Linked DNA regions of Actomonas aquatica. The protein of the gene in region 2 binds, or shares a complex with, the protein of the main gene of each other region. Links are inferred from orthologs where the notes say so. Each region holds a gene or a part of one and is shown on either strand. Other genes may lie near its edges.

Region 1 (10,781 bases), 1.4 Mb from region 2 along the record:
GACGCCGGGCAGGAAGAAGACGGCGTCGGTGGCTTCGCGCAGGGCGGCGAAGAACTCGGGGGTGAACATGTCGCCGTTGCGCGCCATAAGCGCGATGACGATCTGGTTGGCGCCACCGAAGTCCGATTCGTATTGGGTGAAGGTATCGATGTAGGGGTGGTCGAGCGGCAGCGACTTCTTGAAGCTCGCGTCGACGTGCGTGCGCGAGGTGAACCACGCCATCAACGCCGTGAGGAGGGCGAACACCACGACGAGTTTGGCGCGGTTACCAAACACGAAATTTTCCAAGGCGGCGGTGATGCGATCCTTCATGGGCTTTGAGTCACGGAGAGCACAGAGGGGGCACAGAGGGCTCGGAGGCGGAGAGGCACGGTGGGGTTTACACCAAGGTAGCAAAGGCAGCGAAGAGCCTGGCGCAGGAGGCGGTCATAGGGACCTTGGTGGAGACCATAGTCGGCAAGTGACGCTGTGCGCTCTGTGTTCACCGCAGTGTCCTCTGGGTCTAAGAATTCAGCTTACGGAGCTGGGTTGACGCCGTTCTCGCCGAAGGTGAGGAGTTGGCCGGCGGGGGTGAGGAGGACCTCGGCGATGCTGGGCGTGCGATCGGTGGGGGCCGTGAAGGTGCGGCCGCCGTCGCGGCTCATCCACCAGGTGCGGGCTTGGCCGGCGAGGATGATGGTGCGGGCGGCGCCGAGTTCGATGCCGGTCATGAGCAGGCCGGTGCCGGGCGTTTTCACCGCGGTCCAGCTGTCGCCGCGGTCGGTGCTGCGATAGACGCGGCCGCGCAGACCGTAGGCGAGCAGGGTGTGGTCGGAGAGCTCCATCACGCCGTAGAGCGAACCGTCTTCGCCGGTGTCGAGTGTGTCCCAGGTGACGCCGTTGTCGCTGGAACGGAGGAGCGCGCCCATTTCACCGGCGATGAAGAGGGTGCCGTCGGCCATGCGGGTGATGCGGTTGAGGTGCATGTCCTCATCCAGGATCCATTCCTGCTCCCAGGTGGCTCCTGCGTCATGACTGACAAAGTAGGAGCCGAAGGCGCCGATGGCGATGAGGTGGCCGCCGTCGAGGGCGAGCAGGTCGAGGAAGGGCGACTCGGGGTCGGGCCCGGTGTATTGGTGTTGCCATGACAGCCCACCATCGGTGGTGCGCAGCACGACCGCGCCGTGGCCGGCCGCCCAGCCGTTGCGGGCGTCGGCAAAACTCACGGCGCAGAGCGTGTAGGGCACGACGGGATCGGAGGTGATCCAGGTTTTGCCGCCATCGGTGGAGCGGCGGATGAGCCCGCGTTCACCGACGGTCACGATGGACTCGCCGGCGAAGGTGGCGTCGAGCAGGAGGGGGCCGGTGGGGGCCGCGAACCCGACGGTTGCGGCGCAGAGGGCGACCAGCGCCAGGAGCAGGCGCAGGCCGCCGCGGATGTCGGGCATAAAGCCCGACCCACAGGGAATGCGTGGTCGGGCGGAGGAGGTCACTTGATACCGTCGCGGCGCAGGGCGTTGGGCGAGTAGTCTCGCTCACCGCGTTGGATGCTGAAGTCATACATCTGCTGGTCGTTGTCCAAGCCGATGGCGAGGTAACGACCGGCCACGAGGTCGGTGTGGACTTCGAGGGTGCTCCAGAAAACGGGCACGTCGTAGTAGTTGATGCAGTGGGCTTCGGAGACGCGCCAGAGTTCGCCGCGGGAGTCGTATTGGTCGGCGGCGAGGATCTGCCAGGAGTCTTCGTCGATGTAGAAGGTGCGGCGCGAGTAGAGGTGGGAGGTGCCGTCCTTGAGGGTGGCATCCACGACCCAGACGCGGTGCTTTTCGTAGCGGGCGAGGTCCTGGTTGATGTGCAGGGGTTGCAGGATCTCGTCGGGCGAAACCTGATCGCTGTGCAGCTTGTAGCTGTTGTAGGGCACGATCATCTCGCGCTTGCCGACGAGCTTCCAGTCGTAGCGGTCGGGCGCGCCGTTGAACATGTCGAACTGGTCGGAGGTGCGCATGCCGTCGGCGGCGGTGCCGGGGTTGTCGTAGGCAACCTGCGGGGCGCGGCGGACGCGGCGCTGGCCGGCGTTGTAAACCCAGGCGCGACGCGGCTCGATGACTTGGTCGAGGGTCTCGTGGGCGAGCAGGATGGTGCCGGCGAGACGGGCGGGAGCGAGCACGGCTTGTTTGAAGTAAACGAGGGTGTTGTTCAGCTCGTCCGGACCGATGTCGGTGCGGGCGTAGTTGAACCAGAACTCGTCCTCAAACTCGACCATGGTGTAGCTGCCGTTGCGCTGCGGGGCGGCCTGGCCGATGTAGCGGATGGCGGCGTCACCGCGGTAGCGGGTGAGGTGGTTCCAGAGGACCTCGTGGCCGTTTTGCGGAACGGGGAAGGGGATGCCGCGGATGGCGCCCTCGATGCCGGCGCCGTCGTTGACGAGGCGGGCGGTGGGGGCGAATTCCTTGGTGGCGTCGTAGATGCGCTGGGGCACCGAGGCGCTGCGGTGGGTGGGATAGACGACGAGTTTGTAGTCGTCGTAGGCCTCGATCAGGGCGACGTGACCGGCGGTGAGCTGGTCGCGATACTGGGCGAGGTTGGCGCGGGTGATCGTGACCAGCGGTTGGTCATCGGCGAAGGGATCGGGATGGTGGTCACCGACTTGGAAGCCGGCGGGAGGCGTCGTGATGCCGCCGGTCCAGGCCGGGATGGAGCCATCGGCGTTGCCAGCCTTTTCACCGCCGAGCGGGGTGAGGTCGTTGCCGAGGCGGGCGAGATCGGTGTCGCTGATCTCGGCGCAGGCAAAGGTGGCGGTGAGGAGGAGGCTACCCGTGAGGTGAAGAAGAGATTTCATCGTGGCACGTGGGGGAGTGAACCCGGGTTAGAAGGAATACTTGAAGGTGGTGGCGAAGTAATCGCGATCGCCGAGGAGGTTTTGCACGCCGCCGCCGAAGTAGGAGACGTAGCGGACGTCGGCGGACCAGGCGTTTTGCCACACGAACTCGGCGGAGAGGCTGAGCGATTTGCGGCCTTCGAGGTAGTTGGAGAGCGGTGCGGGGCTGTTGCCGCTCACGTCGTGCGAGAAGGCGACGGTGGGCAACACGTTCACGCCGGCGAAGACGTTGTTGTATTCGAGACGGGCGAGGAGCTGGTAGCCCCAGGCAAAGTCATCGGCGAAGTAACTCATCGGCGTGGCGGGCAGGGCGCTGCCGGTGCCGATCATGGCGGCCTGATCGCCGGAGGTGTAGGTGCCCTGGACCTCGTAGCGGAGCACGTCCTTGGACGGGATGTCGGCCCAGAGACCGCCCACTTCACCGACCATGGTGAGGGCGTTGGCGCCGAGGGTGGGACCGAAGACCTTGGTGAAGGTGGTCTGGGCGGTCCAGACGTCGTGGCGACGATGGCCGCGGATGATCTGGCCGTATTGGCCGAGATAGTTGCCGAGCTGGTTGTTGGCGCCGAACTGGGGGGCGAGGGTGGAAAGGGCGGCGAAGAGCAGCTCCACGTCGTCGACCTGCAGCGGCACGTCCTGCTTGTAGGACACTTCACCCTGCCAGGCGACGCCGATGCTGGCGAGGTCGGCATTGAAGGAGGCGCCGAGCATGGTGATGTCTTCCGGATACTCGATGAAGTAGTTGGCCGTGGCGGCGGCGGAGAGCAGGCCGAGCTGGCGGGCGCCGGCGGCGATCTGTTGGGCGGCCGGGTAGAAGGGCGCGAAGCCGGCGAGCGTCGGGTGCTGCGCGATGGCGGCGGCCGGCACGTCGGTGAGGGCGGCGCCGAGCAGCTGCGGCAGGATCGTCGGGATGGCCTGGGCGGGCACGCCGTTGGCGACCATGGCGGGCACGAGCTGCTGTTGGGCGAGGGCCGAAGCGGTGCCTTGCACCTCGGCGACACTGATGCCGCGGGTCGGGGTGAGGGCGTTGATGAGCGGGAGACGACTGTGGAACTTGGCGTAGTAGAGGCCGAACTCGGTGTCGTTGAGGCCCGGGGCGAGGTAGCGCAGGGCGAGACCCCATTGGTTGTAGTTGTTGCCCTCGTCATCCCGGCCGCGCGGGATGCCGCCGAGCGGAGCGGTGTCGGGCAGGGCGCCGAAGCCGAGGTAAACGGTGTCGCCGCCGCGGGAGGCAAAGTCGTTGGTCGAGAAGAAGGTGCCGGCGGGCTCGATCTCGGTGTGGCGGAACTCGAGCAGCCAGAAGGCCTCCATCGACAGGTTGTAGGTGAGGTCGGCGGAGACCTTGAGCATGTTAACCGGGAGGAAGGCCTCGCGGAGCTCGGCGCCGGGGACGCGCAGGTTGGCAACTTCGATCGGGTTGATGATGTTGTTGCCGTTGGGCAGGAAGGTGGATTCGCCGAGGCTGAGCACCTGACGGCCGATGCGCACGTCGACCGGAATCTCGCCAACGTCGAAGCGCACGACGCCGTAGAGATCGAAGTAGTCGAGGCGATTGCCGGCGCGGTCGAGGGCTTCCTCGGAAAGGGGCTTGCGCAGGTTTTTGGCGCCTTCGACGGCATCGTCGTAGAGCCAGGAACCACGGGTGAAGAAGCCGAGGTTTTCGCCGAAGAGCAGTTCGAGTTCGGAAGTGACTTTGAAGGCCTTTGAGACCCAGCCGTCGTCAAAATTGAGGTTGCCGTCGTCGGAGTTGACGGAGTTGGCCAGGCCACCGTTGGAGGTGCCGATGAAGGCCGGGTTGGGGTCGTCGAGACGGTAGATGCCACCGACGGATACGGTCGTGTCGAAGCTGCCGCTCAGATCACCGTGGGTGAAGGTGATGGCGGAGAGCGAGGTTGCCGTAAGCAGACTTCCCGCGAGCCACCAGCTGCGGGCAGGGGAGTGTGATTGCATGGACGTGGTTTGGTTCGAAGTAGGACCGAGCGGTCGCTAAGAGGGTTCGCGCAGAGCGGCCGGAGTGGGAAAGAGGGTTTTTCCCCGGCTGATCTTGTGACGCGGACGTTACGAGGTGAAAGGGACTAGACAAGCGGTAAACGCCCGTTCGGATAGGGGATAATACGGGGTAACAAACCTGAGATTACACCCTTGCGGTAGGCACGTTTTGGCTAAGGTGTGCGTTCGTCATCATGCAGGCCGACACTCACATCCACATCAAAGGTGCGCGGGAGCACAATCTGCAGAATCTGGAGGTGCGGCTGCCGCGCGGTAAACTGATCGTGGTGACGGGGCCGTCGGGCTCGGGCAAATCGTCGTTGGCCTTCGATACGGTGTATGCGGAGGGCTATCGCAAATACATGGAGTCGCTGTCGACTTCGGCGCGTCAGGTGCTCGAACAACTGCCACGGCCGGATGTGGATTTTGTGCACGGGCTCTCGCCGGTGTTGGCCATCGAGCAACGCACGGCCGGCGAGTCGCCGCGAAATACGATCGCGACGGTGACCGAGGTGGCGGACTACGCGCGGCTGCTGTGGGCGCTGCACGGTGAAGCGCATTGCCCGAAGGACGGCGGTCGGGTGGTGCGGCGCTCGCTCGATGACAATGTCGCGCGAGTGTTGGCCGAGGCGGCGGGGCAACGCATCATGGTGCTGGCGCCGGCGTTGCACGCGAAGCCGAGCGTGTTGCGCGATGAGTTGCCGCGGCTGCGACAACGGGGCTTCCAGCGCGTGCGCTTGCAGGGGGAGGTGAAGCAGCTCGACGAACCCGACCTGTTGCCGAGTGGATTGCCGCCGGAAGAACTCGCCGTCGACATCGTGGTCGATCGCCTCGTCGCGACCGTGGATCAACGCAGTCGTCTGGCCGACTCGCTGGAGCTGGCTTTTCGCGAAGGGCAGGACCGGGCGGTGATTCTGGCTCAGGCCGATCGCAGTGCGCCGTGGCGGGAGATCCAATTGAGCCAATCGCTGGCCTGTGAGATTTGCGGCGACGTATTCGAAAAGCTCACCCCGCGGCATTTTTCCTTCAACCACAGTCAGGGCGCGTGCACGACCTGCGGCGGACTCGGCCGCAAACTGCGCTTCGTGCCGGAACTGGTGGTGCCCGATCCGACCAAGAGCGTGCACGGTGGCGCGCTGAAACCGTGGCGACTCGGCGGCAAGAACCTGATCATTCAGCACAACGCCATGCTCAAGCAGCTGGCGGAGCAGTTGCCGTTCGACGCGAAGACACCGTGGCAGGAGCTGCCGGAGGACACGCGCCAGACGCTGCTGCACGGGGCGGGCGATCGGTTGTTTGCCTTCAAACTCAAACGCATGCGCCAGCCGCGAGCGATGCCATGGGCGGGCATCATCCCGTCGTTGGAAGAGACCTGGCGCACGACCGACAGCGAAGGGTTTCGCGCGCGGCTCACGACTTACATGATCAGCGGTCCTTGTCCGGAGTGCAAAGGCACGCGGCTCAACGCCCGCAGCGGCGCGGTGATCGTGCGAGCAGGCGAGCGAACGCTGAATCTGCCGGAGTTTTTCGCCCTCGATGTGACGGCGGCGCACGAAGTCGCGCAGGATCTGCAGGCGCGTTTCGCCAAGGAGGAAGCGTTGCGGGACGTGGTCACGGGCATCGAGCAACGCCTGCGTTTTCTCGGTCAAGTGGGGCTGGGTTATCTCACGCTCGATCGCGACTACGGCAGTCTCTCCGGCGGTGAATCGCAGCGCGTGCGGCTGGCGACGCAGTTGGGCATGGGCCTGATGGGCGTGATCTACGTGTTGGACGAACCCAGCATCGGCCTGCACCCGGCGGACAACGATCGGCTGCTCGAGCTGCTGCGCGAGCTGCGCGATCGCGGCAACACGGTGTTGGTCGTCGAGCACGACGAAGACACCATGCGACTCGCCGATGAGATCCTTGAACTCGGCCCCGGCGCGGGCAGCGAGGGTGGACGTATCCTCTTTCAGGGCACACCGCAGGAACTCATGGCGACAAGCGCCAAACAAAGTGTGAGCGGCCCCTATCTGGCCAAACGCCAAAAGGTCGAGAAGTCGGCCGTCAACAAGGTGCCCGACGGCGCCTTCCTCACCGTGCGCGAAGCCCGCGAGCACAACCTGCGCGGCGTCGACGCGCGTTTCCCGGTGGGCTTGTTGACCTGCGTGACGGGCGTTTCCGGCTCGGGCAAAAGCACGCTGGTGAACGACATCCTCGCGGCCGGCGCGGCCAAAAAGCTCAACGGCGCGAAGTCCGTGCCGGGCCTGCACCGCCACATCGAGCATCTCGATTTCTTCAACAAACTCGTGCAGGTGGACCAGTCGCCGATCGGGCGCAGTCCGCGGTCGAATCCGGCGACCTACACCAAGTTACTCGACCTCCTGCGCGATCTCTTCGCGCAGGTGCCGCTGGCAAAGGTGCGCGGCTACAAGGCGAGCCGGTTTTCCTTCAACATCCGCGGCGGGCGCTGCGAACGCTGCCAGGGCGACGGCGCCATCAAGCTGGACATGCAGTTCATGGCCAACGCCTACGCGCCGTGTCCGAGTTGCGGCGGGCAACGCTTCAACCGCGAGACGCTCGAGGTGCTCTTCCACGGCTACTCGATCGCCGATGTGTTGGCGATGACGGTGCGCGACGCGATGGACCTGTTCCGCAACATCCCGCGGATCATGGACAAACTGGAGACGCTGGCCGCGGTGGGACTCGGTTACCTGCAGCTCGGCCAGTCGGCCACGACGTTGTCGGGCGGCGAGGCGCAGCGCCTGAAACTCTCGCTGGAGCTCTCGAAGCGCCAGCAAGGCGACACCCTCTACATCCTCGACGAGCCAACCACCGGCCTGCACTGGGTCGACATCCAGCACCTCATGGACCTGCTCTTCAAACTGCGCGACGCCGGCAACACCGTCATCGTGATCGAGCACAATCTGGATGTGATCAATCTGGCCGACTGGGTCATCGATCTGGGGCCGGGGGGCGGGCGCAACGGCGGCGACATCGTCTACGCCGGCGACCGCCGCGGCATCGTGGATGAACCGCGCAGTCTGACGGGAGCGGCGCTGCGGCGTTGGGCGCAAGCGCCTGTGGGGTAGGGAGTTGGAGTATTTCCTAAATCGATCCGGGGAAGTGTCGAAGAGAAGACGGACGCGTGACCCTAGCCCCCTGCCGGGGACGCGTTTTTTTGTTCCTGTTTCCCTCCATGGTTGGCCAACTCAAATTCTGTGTCGCGGGCGTGCGCTCTCTCGAAGTGGCAAAAGCCGTCGCGGCAGCGGGTGCGGATGCCGTGGCGGTGGAGGTCTCGCCGACGTCGCCGCGCTGTGTGGCGGCGGAGGATCGCGCGGCGTGGTGGGGGCAGTTGCCGGGCGACGTCACCAAAGTCGCCCTCGTGCGCAATCCGGGTTTTGGCGACCTGGAGGCCGTGGCCGGCGATGAGTTCGATCAGGTCATCATCTATTTCCCCAACGAAACTCCGTTCTTCGAAGTCGCCCTTTGGACCGACACCGTGGCGCCGGAAAAACTGTGGTTTGCGCCGCAGGTGTTGCCGGGCGGCATCCTCGACCTGGCATTTCTGCCGCTGGCCGACCGCATGATTCTGGATCGTTACCGGCCCAACTCGATGGCGCTGGAGGCGAAGATCGGGGATTGGAACGAGTTCGCGCGACTTCAAGCCATGCACGCGAAATGCGAGTGGGTGTTGGCCGGTGGACTGACGCCGGAAAACATCGCGGAAGCGGTCAGCACGGCGCAGGCGCGCAGCCTGTTGTTGCAGGGCGCAGCGATCGAAGCGGCGCCCGGGGAAATCGACATCGCCAAATTGCAGGCGTTGCTCAACGCCGCGGAGCTGTTGGCGGCCTGAGGCCTTTGCGAGCAACTGGCGGGCCGCCGCAAGCGGTTGGCGTCACGCCAAGAGGCGCGCAGGCTAAGGCAAGGGGAGCGGGGCGCGAAACGCGGCGCCGGTATAGCTTATCGCCATGCACCTGAAATTACATCTCCCGGAGGTGCCCATGACCCGGGGCGAACAGTGGTTTCTCGCCATTGCCTGGTTGGTGATTCTGGCCAAGTGCGTGTTTGTGAATTGGGCGTTCCAGCACTGGAACGTGCCGCTCAACGCCAACTGGATCATCCTGCCGACCCTGATGTTCGCCGCGGTCGCCAGCGTTCTTTGGGTTACCCATAAAGAATAGCTTACCCCTCCATTCCTTGCGCGACCCGCAGCCCCTGCATGAGTGGGGCGCGGGTCGCTTCCATTTTGTCACTTACCGTTAACCGCGTTGTAAGCCAAAGGACGCCGTTTGGTCACAATTGCCGGGTAGGTTGCTGAGCGTGCGGGCGGAGGGTTGATCGCGATGGTTGGTCCTGTGACGGCCGCACTGTCTCGACTCGTAACACAACACTCATGCAAAACCACAAATTCGGCCGGCGTTGTATCGCCGTGCTGACTACGTTCGTGGCGTTGGGATTTGGATTCCGCGCTTCGGCTCAAACCTCGGACAACGGCGGCATCAGCGGCCGCGTTTCCGACGATTCCTCGGGGCGCTCGCTCGAAGGTGCGATCGTCACGGTCATCGGCAGCACGGCGTCCGATGCGACCGACGCGAACGGTAGATTTTATCTGCCGGAGGTCGCCGCCGGCAGCCAGACGCTGCAGGTCGAATACGTCGGCCTCGACGAATGGCGCGGCTCCGTCACGGTGCGCCGCGCCGAGACCGTTGAAGTCAACGTGCGCCTCGCCAGCGAGGTGCTCAGCATGGAGGCCTTCACGGTCAGCGAAAAGGCGCGTGGCCAGGCTCTCGCGGTCAACCAGCAGAAGACCGCCGCGGGCATCGTGAACGTCGTGTCCGAGGAAACCTTCGGCAACATGATCGGCGGCAACATCGGCTACGCCCTGCAGCGTCTGCCGGGCCTCACCGTAAACGAGTCCGAAGACGGCACACCCAACGGCGTGAACATCCGCGGTCTCGAGTCGAAATACAATTCGTTCCAGATCGACGGTAACCGCATGCCCACCAGCGGCACGGGCCGCAACTTCTCGACCAGCCAGATGACGGCCGATGGCATCAGCAACATCGAGGTTATCAAGGCCGCCACGCCGGACCGCGACGGCGACGCTATTGGTGGTATCATCAATGTGAAGACGCGCTCCGCGTTTCAGCGTGAGGGCCGCGTCGCCAGCGTCACGGCCAGTGGCGTCTACTACGACAAAAACGACTCCTGGGGCCACAACGTGGGCCTGTCGTTCAGCGACCTCTACAACGCGTTCGGCGGCGAGGATAACTTTGGCCTGAGCCTCAACCTCAGCTCCTACAAGACCTCGCGCGATTACGACAACCTCGACAAGGACTACGCTTTCATCGACCCCGCTTCCCGCCCGGATCTGAACCTAGCCGAGCCGCTTTACTTTCACACCAACGGCACCCCGCAGACCAACTTCCGCGACACCGAGTCGTTGGGCGTGAATCTGGCGTTTGACCTGCGTCTCTCCGAGTCGGCCACGCTCTATTTCAAACCCTTCTGGAGCGATCGTGAAACGACCGCCGAGAAGGCCCGCAATCGTTTCTATACGGTTTCCAACACCCGCTACATCGCGGAGATGGACTACAACACCGGTCGCGGTGAACCCGACCGCCTGACCGACATCCGCTTCCAAAACGAAAAAAACCACGACGACGGTGACCTCTACGGTTTCTCCTTTGGCGGTATCTACGAGATGGATACGATCACGATGAACTTCGATGCGTTCTATTCGACCAACGAGGATAGCCGCGATCGCGACACCAGCTTCACCGTGCGCAGCTCGGGCTATCAGCTCGATTACGACCAGACCGACCGCACCGCGCCGATCTACACCATTCGCAACGGCGTCGATCCGATGGACGTAAACAACATTTCCCGCGGCGATATGGGGCTGGAAACCAACGACGTGGAAGAGGAAGTCTACAGCTTCAAAGCCGACTGG
Region 2 (11,305 bases):
ATTTGCGCTCCTGCGCATAGAGGATGTAAACGCCCTCGGGCAGCAGGATCGGGTTGGTGGCTTGGCCGGGCTCGAGTTCGAAGAGCGGATCGCTGAACTCGGGCTTCAGGCCGGAGCGGTTGAGCCAGCCCCAGTCGCCGCCCTTGGAGCGGCGGGAGTCTTCGGACACTTCCTTGGCGATCTCTTCAAACTCATGACCGACGTCGAGGCGGGCCTGCACGCGGGCGGCGAGGGTGAGCAGATCGCTGTCGGTGCGACCGTCCTTGCGGGAGAACTGGATGAGGCGCAGGTGCACGGAGTCCTCTTGGTAGAACTCTTCTTTGTTCTCCTCGTAGAACTGCTGGACCTTCACCGGCGAGACCACGGTGGCGGACTTCCGCTTTTGGCCGCGCATGTATTGGTAGATGATGTCCTCTTCGACTTCCTTGCGGTATTCGCGCAGGGTGAGACCGCGGGCGCGGAGGTAGGCGAGGAACTTGGAGCGGTCGCCTTCAAACTCGTTGATGATGTTCTCATCGACGGCGTTATCGACGTAGGCCACGGGAATGCGGCGTTTCTCGTCGGAGTAAAAATCCTTCACGATGAGGACGCGGTCGACGAGGGCCTGAATGGTGTCGTCCTGGAGGGCTTCGAGGCGGCGGTTGAACTCGGCCTCGTTGCGGGACGTGGATTGCAGCTCGGGGATCATCGGCGAGATTTCGCGCCGGATGTCATCGACGGTGATGATCTCACCTTCCGCGACCGCTGCGATGCCGTTGGCAAAGCGCAGGTTCAGCCCATCGTCGGGGGCGGAGGGGGTGGATTGAGCGACGAGAGAGAGAGGGTTTCCGAGGGCCAGAGCACCGATGAGGGCGAGAAGGCCGACTCGAGTCCGGGTGGCAGGGGGATGCGTCATATAGTCGGCAGATTGTCGAGAAACGTGGATATTTCGCGTAAACGTAGAAGGGCCTTGGGGGCGGTCAACCTTGGAAACCGGCTGCCATGCATGACCCAGTCATCGCGGCGACCGCTGGCCCGCAGGCACTTCAATTTGGTTGAATCGGTTTCGACCGACACGATGCCTTTGTGTTCCGCCCGGATACGTATCTCGGTGACCAGCAACAACGCTCGCACGTCGTCGCCGTATTTGCCGAAGCGATCCTTGAGGTCGTCGGCGAGCTGTTTGAGCTCCTTGAGCGAACCCGCCATGGCGAGGCGGCGGTAAAAATCGATGCGCAGGCGCGTCTCGGCGATGTAGCCGACGGGCAGGCGGGCCTGGATGGACTCGACCGCGACCGCGCCGCTGGCGGCGTGCTCGGCATCGCGCAGCGTGGTGTAACCGTCTTGATGACGGCCACTTTTGTCCGCGCCCGCCGAGCCGTCGCCGACGAAAACGAAGTCGAGTTTCACGGAGGCGCGGATGGCGGTGGCCTGCTTTTCGCCCTTCAGGCGCGCGACCGATTGGCGCAGCAGCTGGCAATACAGCTCGAAGCCGACGCCGACGATGTGACCGCTCTGTTCCGAGCCGAGCAGGTTGCCGGCGCCGCGCAGCTCGAGGTCGCGCATGGCGATGCGGAAACCGGCGCCGAGTTGGTTGTGGGTGCGCATGGCGTTGAGGCGCTCGCGCGCGATCTCGACCAGGCGGGTGTGGCGGTGCAGGAGCAGGTAGGCGTAGGCCTGGTGCTTAAAACGCCCCACGCGGCCGCGCAGCTGGTAGAGTTGGGAAAGCCCGAAGCGGTCGGCGCCCTCAATGATGATCGTATTGCAGTTGGGGATATCGAGGCCGCTCTCGATGATGGTGGTGCAAACGAGCATCTGGTAGTCGCCGGCGACGAAGTCGGTCATGCGGCGTTCGAGCGTCTTTTCGTCCATCTGGCCGTGGCCCACGCCGATCCTGATTTCCGGCATGAGCTCGGAGAGGTGGGCGGCCACGATCTCGATGGTCTGGACGCGATTGTGCAGGTAAAAGACTTGGCCACCGCGGGCGACCTCGCGGCGCACGGCGTCGACCACGATTTTGTCGTCGTAGGTTTTGACGATGGTCTGGATCGGGTGGCGGTTGGTCGGCGCAGTCTCGATCACGCTCATGTCGCGCGCGCCAGTGAGCGCCATGTAGAGCGTGCGCGGAATGGGCGTGGCGCTCATCGACAACACGTCGATGGAGGCGCGCATGGCCTTGAAGCGTTCCTTGTGCTTCACGCCAAAACGCTGCTCCTCGTCGATGATGACGAGGCCGAGGTTTTTGAACTGCACGTCCTTTTGCAGCAGGCGGTGGGTGCCGATGAGGATGTCGACCTGACCGGCGGCGGTGGCGGCGAGAATGGATGTCTGCTCTTTGCGCGTGCGGAAGCGGCTCACCATTTCGATGGCGATCGGGTAACCGGCCATGCGCTCACGAAAGGTGTTCAAGTGCTGCTGTGCCAACACGGTGGTCGGAATGAGCAAGGCGACCTGTTTGCCGCCTTGCACGGCCTTGAAGGCGGCGCGGATGGCGACCTCGGTTTTGCCGAAACCCACGTCACCGCAAATGAGGCGATCCATCGGGCGATCACGTTCGAGGTCGGCTTTGGCTTCGTTGATGGCCTTGAGCTGGTCGGCGGTCTCGGTGAAGCGGAACGAGCCCTCAAACTCGCGTTGCCAATCGGTGTCGGGCGGATGGGCAAACCCGGGCTCGGCGTCGCGCGCGGCTTGGATGCGCAGCAGCTCGGCGGCGAGGTCGATGGTGGAGCGTTCGGCAGCTTTGCGCGCCTTTTCCCAACGCTGGGTGCCGATGCGGCCGAGCTGGGGTTTGGATTTGCTGAGACCGACGTAGCGGCTGATGAGATGCGACTCCTGCAGCGGCACGTGCAGGGTGACATGGTCGTCGAACTCGAGCGAAATGACTTCGCGGGTGCCGTCGCGGGTCTCGATCTTGGTGAGGCCGCGGTAGTGGGCGATGCCGTGCTGAAGGTGGACCACGAAGTCGCCCTCCACGAGATCGGCGAAGTCGAGGAGCTGGTCGACCTGAGCGCGTTGCACGAGGGCGCGTTTGCTCGGGGTGGGGCGGCGCGGGCGTTGGCGACCGAAGATTTCGGTCTCGGAGACCACGACCAGACCCTTGGTCTTTTTGCTGAAGCCGCGCCAATCGAGGCGGGTCTCGTCGCGGAAGGTGATGCGGAAGCCCTCGTTGAGGTCGCCGCGGGCAAAGTGCGGTTTGAGCGCGGCGATGCCGGGCTCCTCCTGCAGGATCTCCTGGGTGCGTTGCTCCTCACCGGACTTGGCGGTGACGAAATGAATCGAGTAGCCGGCGCGCTGCCATTCGAGCAGGCGTTGCATGAACTCCAGTCGCGCCTCGGCTTCCGCGTGGAGGCGCTCCTGCGCGACCAGACCGTCGCTCGGGTAACGCCGGTGATGGACGAGGCTTTCGCTGTCCCAGGTGCATTCGGTGGCCTCGCCCGGCTCGAACCAAAAGGAGGCGACATCGAGGTCCTGCAACGCGACGAGGCGAGTCGTGCGTTTGAGCACGGCATCGACGACCGGGTTTACGCGTTGTGGATCGGCTTGGGCGAGTTGGCTGAAGGCGACCTCGAGGTCGGGCGGTTCGAGGAACACGACCTGCGCGGAAGGCGACAGATAATCGCTCAAGCCGGTGCGCGCGGGATCAAACTGCAGACGCGGCGAGGCGCTCAACGTGATCGACGGCACGGTGACGCCGGAGCGTTGGGTGACTGGATCGAAAGCGCGAATCTCCTCCAATTCGTCGCCAAAAAAATCGAGGCGGTAGGGCTCGTTGGCGGTGATAGGATAGACGTCGATCAAACCACCGCGCACGGCGTAGTGACCGGGGGATTCGCAGACCGGCTCGGAGTCGTAGTCGAGCTCGTGGAGCTTCTCGAGCAGGGCCTGAAAGCCCATCGTGTCGCCGGGTTTGAGCTCGAGTTCGTTGGCGGCGAATTGCTCGAGCGCGGGCACGGATTGCACGAGGGCGGCGGGAAAGGTGCAGACGACCAACGGCGTGTGTTTGGTCGAGGTCAGTTTGCTGGTGCCGCGGGTGGCGCGCAGCTTCGACAACACGGTGGTGCGGTCGGCGGAGGCGGCGAAGGCCTCGCGCATGTCGCCGTCGGTGGGCATGGCCTCCGGCAGGACGAGCACCTCAGGTTGGCGCGGGTGTTGGCTGGCGGTGGTGAATAAGGAGAGATCCTCGGCGAGTTGCTCGGCCAGCTTCAGGGTTGGGGCGACGACCAGCCAGACCGGCGTATCCGATTGTTGGATCTCCTGGGCCAGCACCACGCCGCGCGCCGGGGGGCAAATCCCGGTGTGTTGGAAGCGTGAAGTCGACGGCGGTGGCATGAGCAGGGAACCACCAGAGCGAAGGACGGGCGTTGGCGCAAGCGCGCCTCAGGAATCGCCGAGGGCGCGAATCGTCGCCGAGGTGAGCGCTTCGCGGGCGGCCTGTTCCTCGGCGCTCTTCTTGGAGCTGCCGCGGCCGGTGCCGAGACATTCACCCTGGAGGAACACCTGGGCTTCGTATTCGCGGGCGTGGTCCTCGCCGGACACATGATCGACGCGGTAGCGGAGGGCGCTGTTGCCGTGCACGGGTTGCACGCGTTCCTGCAGGCGACCCTTGGGGTTCTCGTGCTCGATGACGCTGCCTAGGCGATTGGCGAGGTCGCCGTAGAGGCGCAGCACCACGGTGCGGGCGGCGGCGTAGTCGGAATCGGAATACACCGCGCCGACCAAGGCTTCGAAGGCGTCTTCGAGGGCGGCGGGACGATCGCGGCCGCCCATCTGTTCCTCGCTGGCGGCGAGCAGCAAGGCCGGGGCGAGGTCGATTTCGCGGGCGAGACGGGCGAGGTAGTGGCCCTTGGTGAGGGCGGCGCGACGTTTGCTCAGGTCGCCTTCGCGCTCGGTCGGATAGAGGCGGTAGAGTTCCTCGGTGAGGATGAGTTGCAGCACGGCGTCGCCGAGGAATTCGAGGCGTTGGTTGCTCTCGGTTTCCTCGGGGTGGTCCTGCAACCAAGACGAGTGGGTGAGGGCCAGGCGCAGGAGCTGCGGATCCCGAAACGGGTAGCCGATCTTTTGTTGCAGGGTTTCAGCGGGCGACGACATGGCGAGAGCGCTGCATGGGACACCGAAGTGCGGACGGCGTAAAGGCCAAGAAACGCGCCACCGTGGTGAGCGTTCGCTCGCTCAGGACGAGGCGCTGGAATAGCGGCGCAGGCCGCGGCGGAAGACGGTGACGCTGAGTCCGAGCCAGGCGACGGTTGCGCCCCCCAGCCAGAGCGCGTAAACCGGATCGAAGCCGTCGATGAGCGCGCGGGCGGGGGCGTTGCTGAGCACGACGGCGGGCAGCACCCAAACGAAGATGACGTTGGCGACGCCACGGAAGGCTTCGCGGGGGAGCCGGGCAAATTCCATGAAGGTGAAGTAGGTGCCCTCGAGACCCTGGCTACCGATGGCCCAGAAACTGATCGAGGCGAAGAGCAGCAGCATGGCGTAACTGATGGCGAGGCCGCAGAACACAAAGCTGGCGTAGGTGGCGACCTGCAGAAAGGACGGTTCGATCCCGAGTTGTTTGACCGCGTAGAGCACGACGGCGAGGGCAACAAAGACGTTGATCAGGCCATCGAGGTCGAGTTTGCGGGTGGAGACTATGAAGAGCAGGTTGCCGGGCTGGGCCAGGAAGAAGTCGAAGTTGCCGGTGCGGATGTTGCGGCCGAGTTCGAAGAGGTTGCTCCAGAAGAAGCCCATGAGCATGCGCTGAATGAGCATGGTGGTGCCGACGAGCAGGATCATCTCGTATTTGCTCCAGCCGGCGACGGCGTCGGTATGCTCGTAGATGACCGCGATGGCGGCGATGTTGACGGCCATCCAAAACAGCTCGACCAGCGACCACATGATGAAGTCGCCGCGAAACATCATCGAGCGGATGACGGAGTAGCGCGCGGAGGCCAGCCAGAGTCGAAAGTAGTGCAGCATCGCGGAGAAATCCTAAATCCTAAATCCTAATACCTAAATCCTAACTCCGAAAACTAGCCGCCGACGGCGGTGTGGCGGCGGAGGCCGCGGCGCCAGAGGAACTGACCGAAGGCGAGCAGGAGGACGACCCAGATGGCCTGGATGGCGAGACCTTCCATGGCGGTGGCTTGATCGAGGCGGCCGGTGAAAATCGCGGCCGGGAAATACATCTGGTAGTAGTAAGGTAGGAATTGAGAGATGCGGAAGATGGTCGCCGGCAACAGGTCGAGGGGGAAGATCTGTCCGCCGAGCACCGTCTCGATCGCGAGCGAGAGGATGACGAAGGATTGGATTTCGAGGAACCAGAAGGTCAGCAGGCCAAACACGTAAGCGATGCTGAACTGAATGAGCGCGGCCATGAAGGCGGCCGGGATGCCGAGGTAGAGCCGCCAGGCTTCGTCGGGGAAGGTGAGGTGCTCCTGGAGGAGCGGCAGGCACAGCACCACCGGCACGAGGGCGAGCAGACCGGAGATCAACCGCGCCGAGAGAAACAAGGTGAAACGGTAGGCGAAGTAGTTGATCGGCTTGAGCAGGAACTGGTTGATGAGCCCGTTGCGGATTTCCTCGCTGATCTGGTAGTCCTCGTTGAAGGCGCCGATGAAAAACTGCAGCACCAGCAGCGTGACGAAGTAAGTAAGCGTCTGGTCGAGACTGAAGCCGCCGATGGTGTCCTCGCCGCGAAAGGCCGCGCCCCAGAGGATGAACACAAACGCCAGGTGAACCAGCGAGAACACCGCGCGCAGGGCGAAGTTCCAGCGGTAAACGATGCTGTTCTGCAGGCCCACGTTGAAGACGTGGCGGTATTTGGCGACCAGCAGGCGCATGATGGGTGGCTGGGTGCTAGGAGCTGGGGGCTGGGGGCTGGTGGCTGGGTGCTGGTCGCTGGGGCAGGCGGTTCAGCGTTTGGTGAGGTCGAAGCGAGCAATAACCTCGGCGGCGAGTTCGCGGTAGGCGATGGCGCCGGCGGAGTTATTGTCGTAGGCGAAAATCGGCTGACCGAAGGACGGGGCCTCACTGAGGCGGACGGAACGCGGTATCAGAGTCTTGAATACCTTGTCCGGCAGGTGGGTGCGGACTTCCTCGACGACCTGTTTGGCGAGGTTGGTGCGGCCGTCATACATGGTCATGATGACGCCACCGAGGTTGAGTCCGGAATTGAGGCCGGCATCGCGGATGCGGTCGACGTTGCGCAGAATCTGGCCGAGACCCTCGAGGGCCATGTATTCGGATTGGAGCGCGATGAGGAGTTGGTCGGCGGCGGCGAGGCTGTTCATCGAGAGCATGCCCATGGAGGGCGGGCAATCGATGATGATGGCGCGGTAACCGTTGGAGGCTTTGAGCGGGCCGAGCACCTCTTTGAGACGGGCGAGGTAGTTGTCGGATTGGGCAATCTCCACCTCCGCAGCGGCGAGGTCTTCCTCGGACGGGATGAGGGCGAGGTGTTCGTAGGCGGTCGGGGTGATCATCTCGAACACGCTGCCCTCGCCGTTGAGCGGACCGTAGAGGGAGCGGCCCTCCTGCTTCTCCACGCCGATGGCGCTGGTGGCGTTGGCCTGCGGATCGAGGTCGATGAGCAGGGTGTGGATTTTGCGCTCAGCGAGACCGGCCGCGAGGTTGACGGCGGTGGTGGTCTTGCCGACGCCGCCTTTTTGGTTGGCGATGGTGAAAATGGTGGTGGGCATCGAGGCGGGCAGTGAAACCACCTCCGCGCCGAAATACACGAAAATCTTGTGGGGGGGGCGTCGTGGCGAGTGGCGGCGGCGGCGGTGAGGCAGAGGGGCGGCGGTGCGGGTAGGTCGGGGGCCGAGAGGCAGGGTGAGGGCCGTGGGGCAGGTTTAGCGCGAGCCAGCTCGCGGTCTACATTGCGGGACGGGCGGTTGGTGCCAGTCGGGTCGCGGAACGCCCTCCTTCGCTGAAGCTTCGGCGGGCAATTTTGAATCGGATTCCGATTCAAAATTGGAGGCGCGGGGCGGAATCGAACCGCCGAATAGAGCTTTTGCAGAGCTCGGCCTTACCACTTGGCTACCGCGCCGTAGTCAGGGAGAGGCGGACGTTGCAAACAAACCGGAGACCGTGCAAGTCCCGAAAACACTTTCCCGGATTTGGCGTTTCGTTCGCCTTGGTGACCGGCGCCTCAAGCGGAGCTGGTGGAGGGGGTGAAGGACGGCGACGTGTCCGACGTGGGCAGCGGGGGACGGGAATCACCGCGCTGGTAGGTGAGCGCAAAGCTGAAGCGGAAGGTCGAGCCTTCGCCCGGAGTGCTGTCGACCGAGATCGCTCCGCCCATCAGCTCGCAGAGTCGCTTGGAAATCACCAGGCCGAGTCCGGTGCCCCCGCGGCGGCGAGTGCTGGAGGAATCGAGCTGACTGAAGGGCTTGAAGAGGTCCTTCACGCGGCCGGCGGGAATGCCGATGCCGGTGTCGGTGACGGCAAAGAAGAGGCGCAGGTGGCGGAGGTCGGAGTGGGGCACATTTTCCCCGCGGGCACAGGTGACGGCGACCGTGATGGCGCCGCGTTCGGTGAATTTGAAGGCATTGCCGACGACGTTCATGAGCACCTGCCGCAGACGGGCTTGGTCGCCGTTTACGATGACCGGCACGGAGGGGTCGGTTTTGAGAGTGAACGCGATGCCCGCATCGCGCGCGGAGGGGCTGAAGTGGTTCTCGATCTCCTGCATGCAGTCGCGCAGCGCGAAGGGGGTCTGCTTGACTTCGATTTGACCGGCCTCGAGGCGCGAGACGTCAAGAATGTCGGCGATGAGCGTCTCGAGCGTCACGCCGGCGCTGTGAACATTGGTGACGTATTCGAGTTGGTCGGCGCTGAGTGGGCTTTCGCGCAGCAGTTTTGAAAAACCGATGACCGCGTTGATGGGAGTGCGGATCTCGTGGCTGACGACGGCGAGGAATTCACTCTTGGCGCGGTCGGCGGATTCGGCCGCTTCCTTGGCCTGCACGAGGGCGGCTTCGGCGGCTTTGCGGGCGCCGATGTCGTGACCGACGGCCTGGAACTCTAGCACCTGGCCATCGCGGGATTTGATGGCGCGGTGGGTCCAGAGGTAACTGGATTCGCCTTCGGCGCCCTCAAGGTCCACTTCGAACGAGGCCTTGTCGGGGAGGTTGCCCTGGAAATCCCGTTTGGGGTAGCCGAGATCGATCAGCGGAAAACGGTGGCCACGCAGGGCGCTGCGGGGTTTGCCGTAAAATTGGGCGTAGGCGGCGTTGACGAAGGTAAGGGTGCCGTCGGCGCGATAGCGGCAGATCAGGTCGACCTGATCCTCCACGATCCCGCGGTAGCTGGCCTCAACTTTTTGGAGGCTTTGGGCCATGCGTTCGATTTGTCGGGCGAGGCCGATGATCTCGTCCTGTTCCTGAGGAAAGTCGTCGTCGAAATCGACTGAGGCGGAGTCGTCAGCGCTGGTTTTGGCGGCGGCCTGAGCCTGTTCGCCGGCGGTGCGTTTGATTTCCCGCAACCGCTCCATGAGGGTGCGATCCCAGACGTAACCAGCGAGCACCAGCAGAATGCTGCCGATGATGGCGAGACCGAGCACCCAGTAGGTGGTGCCAAGTTTTTCGCGTAGCCCTTCGTCGAAAGCGAGGGCGACCAAGGTAGCCGCCAAGCTAAACGCCAACGCGAGGATCATCGCCGTTTTGCGTCTAAGAAGTGCACCCATGGGGCGGAACCTTGGTGGGTGCAGGCGGGGGAGTCTAACCCAAACCTTCCCCGGCGGGTAGGAGGTGAACCTATTTCACATCCCGTTTACCGCTCGGGGGTTTGGAAAACGCATCAAAGGGCGATCGGGGGGAATCACCCGAAGCGGGTTCAGCCGTGACGTCCTTTGAAGGTGAGTTCGGCGATAGCGGATTTGTCCTGCGCGCCGAGACCGATGGCGGTGAGGCGTTCGTATTGCAGTTTGGTCGCGGCGGCGAGGGGCAGGTTCAGGCCTTGTTCGCAGCCCAGCACCCAAGCGATGGTGCTGTCCTTGGCGGCGTGAGAAGCGGAGAAATAGCACTCGTGATCGCGGTTCTGCATGTCTTCGCCGTCGGTCTTGAGGACCTGGGAATTGGCGCCGGTTTGGGCGAAGACTTCCCGCAACATGTCGAGATCAAGACCGAGGGCCTGACCGAGGCCGAGACCTTCGGCGAGCGCGGCGGTGTTGATGTTCATGACCATGTTGACGAGGGCTTTTACCTGCGCGGCGCTGCCGGCCGGGCCGATGTAACGCAGGTCCTTGCTGAGCTCGTCGAGCAAGGGCTTCAGCTCATCGAAGACGGCGCGGTCACCGGCGCACATCAAATAGAGGGTGCCTTGGCGGGCCTGGGGAATGGAGGACGCCATGCAGGCTTCGATGGATTTGGCGCCGGCGCCGTGAGCGCGCTTTTCCACTTCGGCGTGGGTGGCGGGCGTGATGGTGGCGCAGTTGATGAAGGTCTTGCCGGCGGCACCGGTGAGCAGCGAATCACCCTCGTCGCCGAAGATGGCGAGCTGGGCGGCGTCGTCGGTGACGACGGTGATGATGACGTCGGCGGCGGCGGTGACATCGGCCAAGGTGGTGGCGTGGGTGGCGCTGAGCTCGCTGGCGAGCTCGGCAGCGAGGCTGCTGGCAGTGTCATAGACTGCGGCGATGCTGTAGCCCTGATCCTTAAGACGACGCGCCATGTTGGCGCCCATGCGGCCGACGCCGACAAATCCGATTTTCTGAGACATAGTGGTGGGTTAAAGGGGAAGGTGTTTGGAACGAGAAAGTGGCGTGGAGGGCCGGGCGCTCAGTGGGCGAAGACCGGGTTGTGCTTCTTTTCCTGCGCGAGGGTCGTGATGGGACCGTGGCCGGGGGCGAGCACGGTGTCGCGTGGCAGGGTGAAGATCTTTTCGCGGTCGTTGCGCAGCTGCTCGGCGAAGTGGGTCGGGCTGCCGCCGACGGAGGAGGCGAAGAGCGAGTCGCCCACGATGGCGAGCGGCCAGCTGAGGCCGGTCACAAAGAAGGTGGTCTGGCCCGGCGCGTGACCGGAGGTGAGCACGGTTTTGATGTCGAGGCTGCCGATGTGGAAGTGCACGCCTTCCTTGAAGGTCTGGGCGCGGGGATGATCGACGGGGGCGTCGGTGTGCGACCAGATCTCGGCGTTGGGCGCAAAGTCGGCGAGGCGGGCGAGGTCGGCGATGTGGTCGTCGTGAGTGTGGGTGATGAAGATGTATTTGAGGCGCAGTTTGTCGCACTCGATCACATCAATCATGCTGTCGACCGAAGCTCCGGTATCGAAGGCGGCGGCTTCCTTGGTGCGGGAGTCCCAGATGAGGAAGCTGTTCACCGTCATGTCTTCGAACGGGGTGTTGA

The links.
Region 1: the proteins of mfd (region 2) and uvrA are in contact, whole or in part, in a crystal structure (PDB 4DFC), measured with the Escherichia coli proteins. The link is inferred for Actomonas aquatica from one-to-one orthologs.

Annotation. Positions count from the first base shown.
Region 1 is NZ_CP139781.1:1,627,616-1,638,396, reverse strand. What follows is about bases 4,723-8,117. They hold uvrA (excinuclease ABC subunit UvrA), read left to right. Parts: upstream 4,723-5,040; coding sequence 5,041-7,917; downstream 7,918-8,117. Other genes in these bases: trpF (phosphoribosylanthranilate isomerase), read left to right, coding at 8,025-8,117; K1X11_RS06315 (DUF1302 domain-containing protein), read right to left, coding at 4,723-4,807. In the rest of the region: K1X11_RS06330 (efflux RND transporter permease subunit), read right to left, coding at 1-312; K1X11_RS06325 (WD40/YVTN/BNR-like repeat-containing protein), read right to left, coding at 516-1,427; K1X11_RS06320 (DUF1329 domain-containing protein), read right to left, coding at 1,469-2,818; more of K1X11_RS06315, read right to left, coding at 2,846-4,722; more of trpF, read left to right, coding at 8,118-8,681; K1X11_RS06300 (hypothetical protein), read left to right, coding at 8,797-9,009; K1X11_RS06295 (TonB-dependent receptor), read left to right, coding at 9,222-10,781. UniProt on the Escherichia coli protein: The UvrABC repair system catalyzes the recognition and processing of DNA lesions. UvrA is an ATPase and a DNA-binding protein. A damage recognition complex composed of 2 UvrA and 2 UvrB subunits scans DNA for abnormalities.
Region 2 is NZ_CP139781.1:257,361-268,665, forward strand. Bases 692-4,610 are described here. They hold mfd (transcription-repair coupling factor), read right to left. Parts: upstream 4,309-4,610; coding sequence 892-4,308; downstream 692-891. Other genes in these bases: K1X11_RS01005 (peptidylprolyl isomerase), read right to left, coding at 692-895; rnc (ribonuclease III), read right to left, coding at 4,357-4,610. Also shown: more of K1X11_RS01005, read right to left, coding at 1-691; more of rnc, read right to left, coding at 4,611-5,067; K1X11_RS01020 (ABC transporter permease), read right to left, coding at 5,149-5,937; K1X11_RS01025 (ABC transporter permease), read right to left, coding at 5,991-6,800; K1X11_RS01030 (ParA family protein), read right to left, coding at 6,873-7,658; K1X11_RS01040 (PAS domain-containing hybrid sensor histidine kinase/response regulator), read right to left, coding at 8,111-9,646; K1X11_RS01045 (NAD(P)-dependent oxidoreductase), read right to left, coding at 9,796-10,680; K1X11_RS01050 (MBL fold metallo-hydrolase), read right to left, coding at 10,740-11,305. UniProt on the Escherichia coli protein: Couples transcription and DNA repair by recognizing RNA polymerase (RNAP) stalled at DNA lesions. Mediates ATP-dependent release of RNAP and its truncated transcript from the DNA, and recruitment of nucleotide excision repair machinery to the damaged site.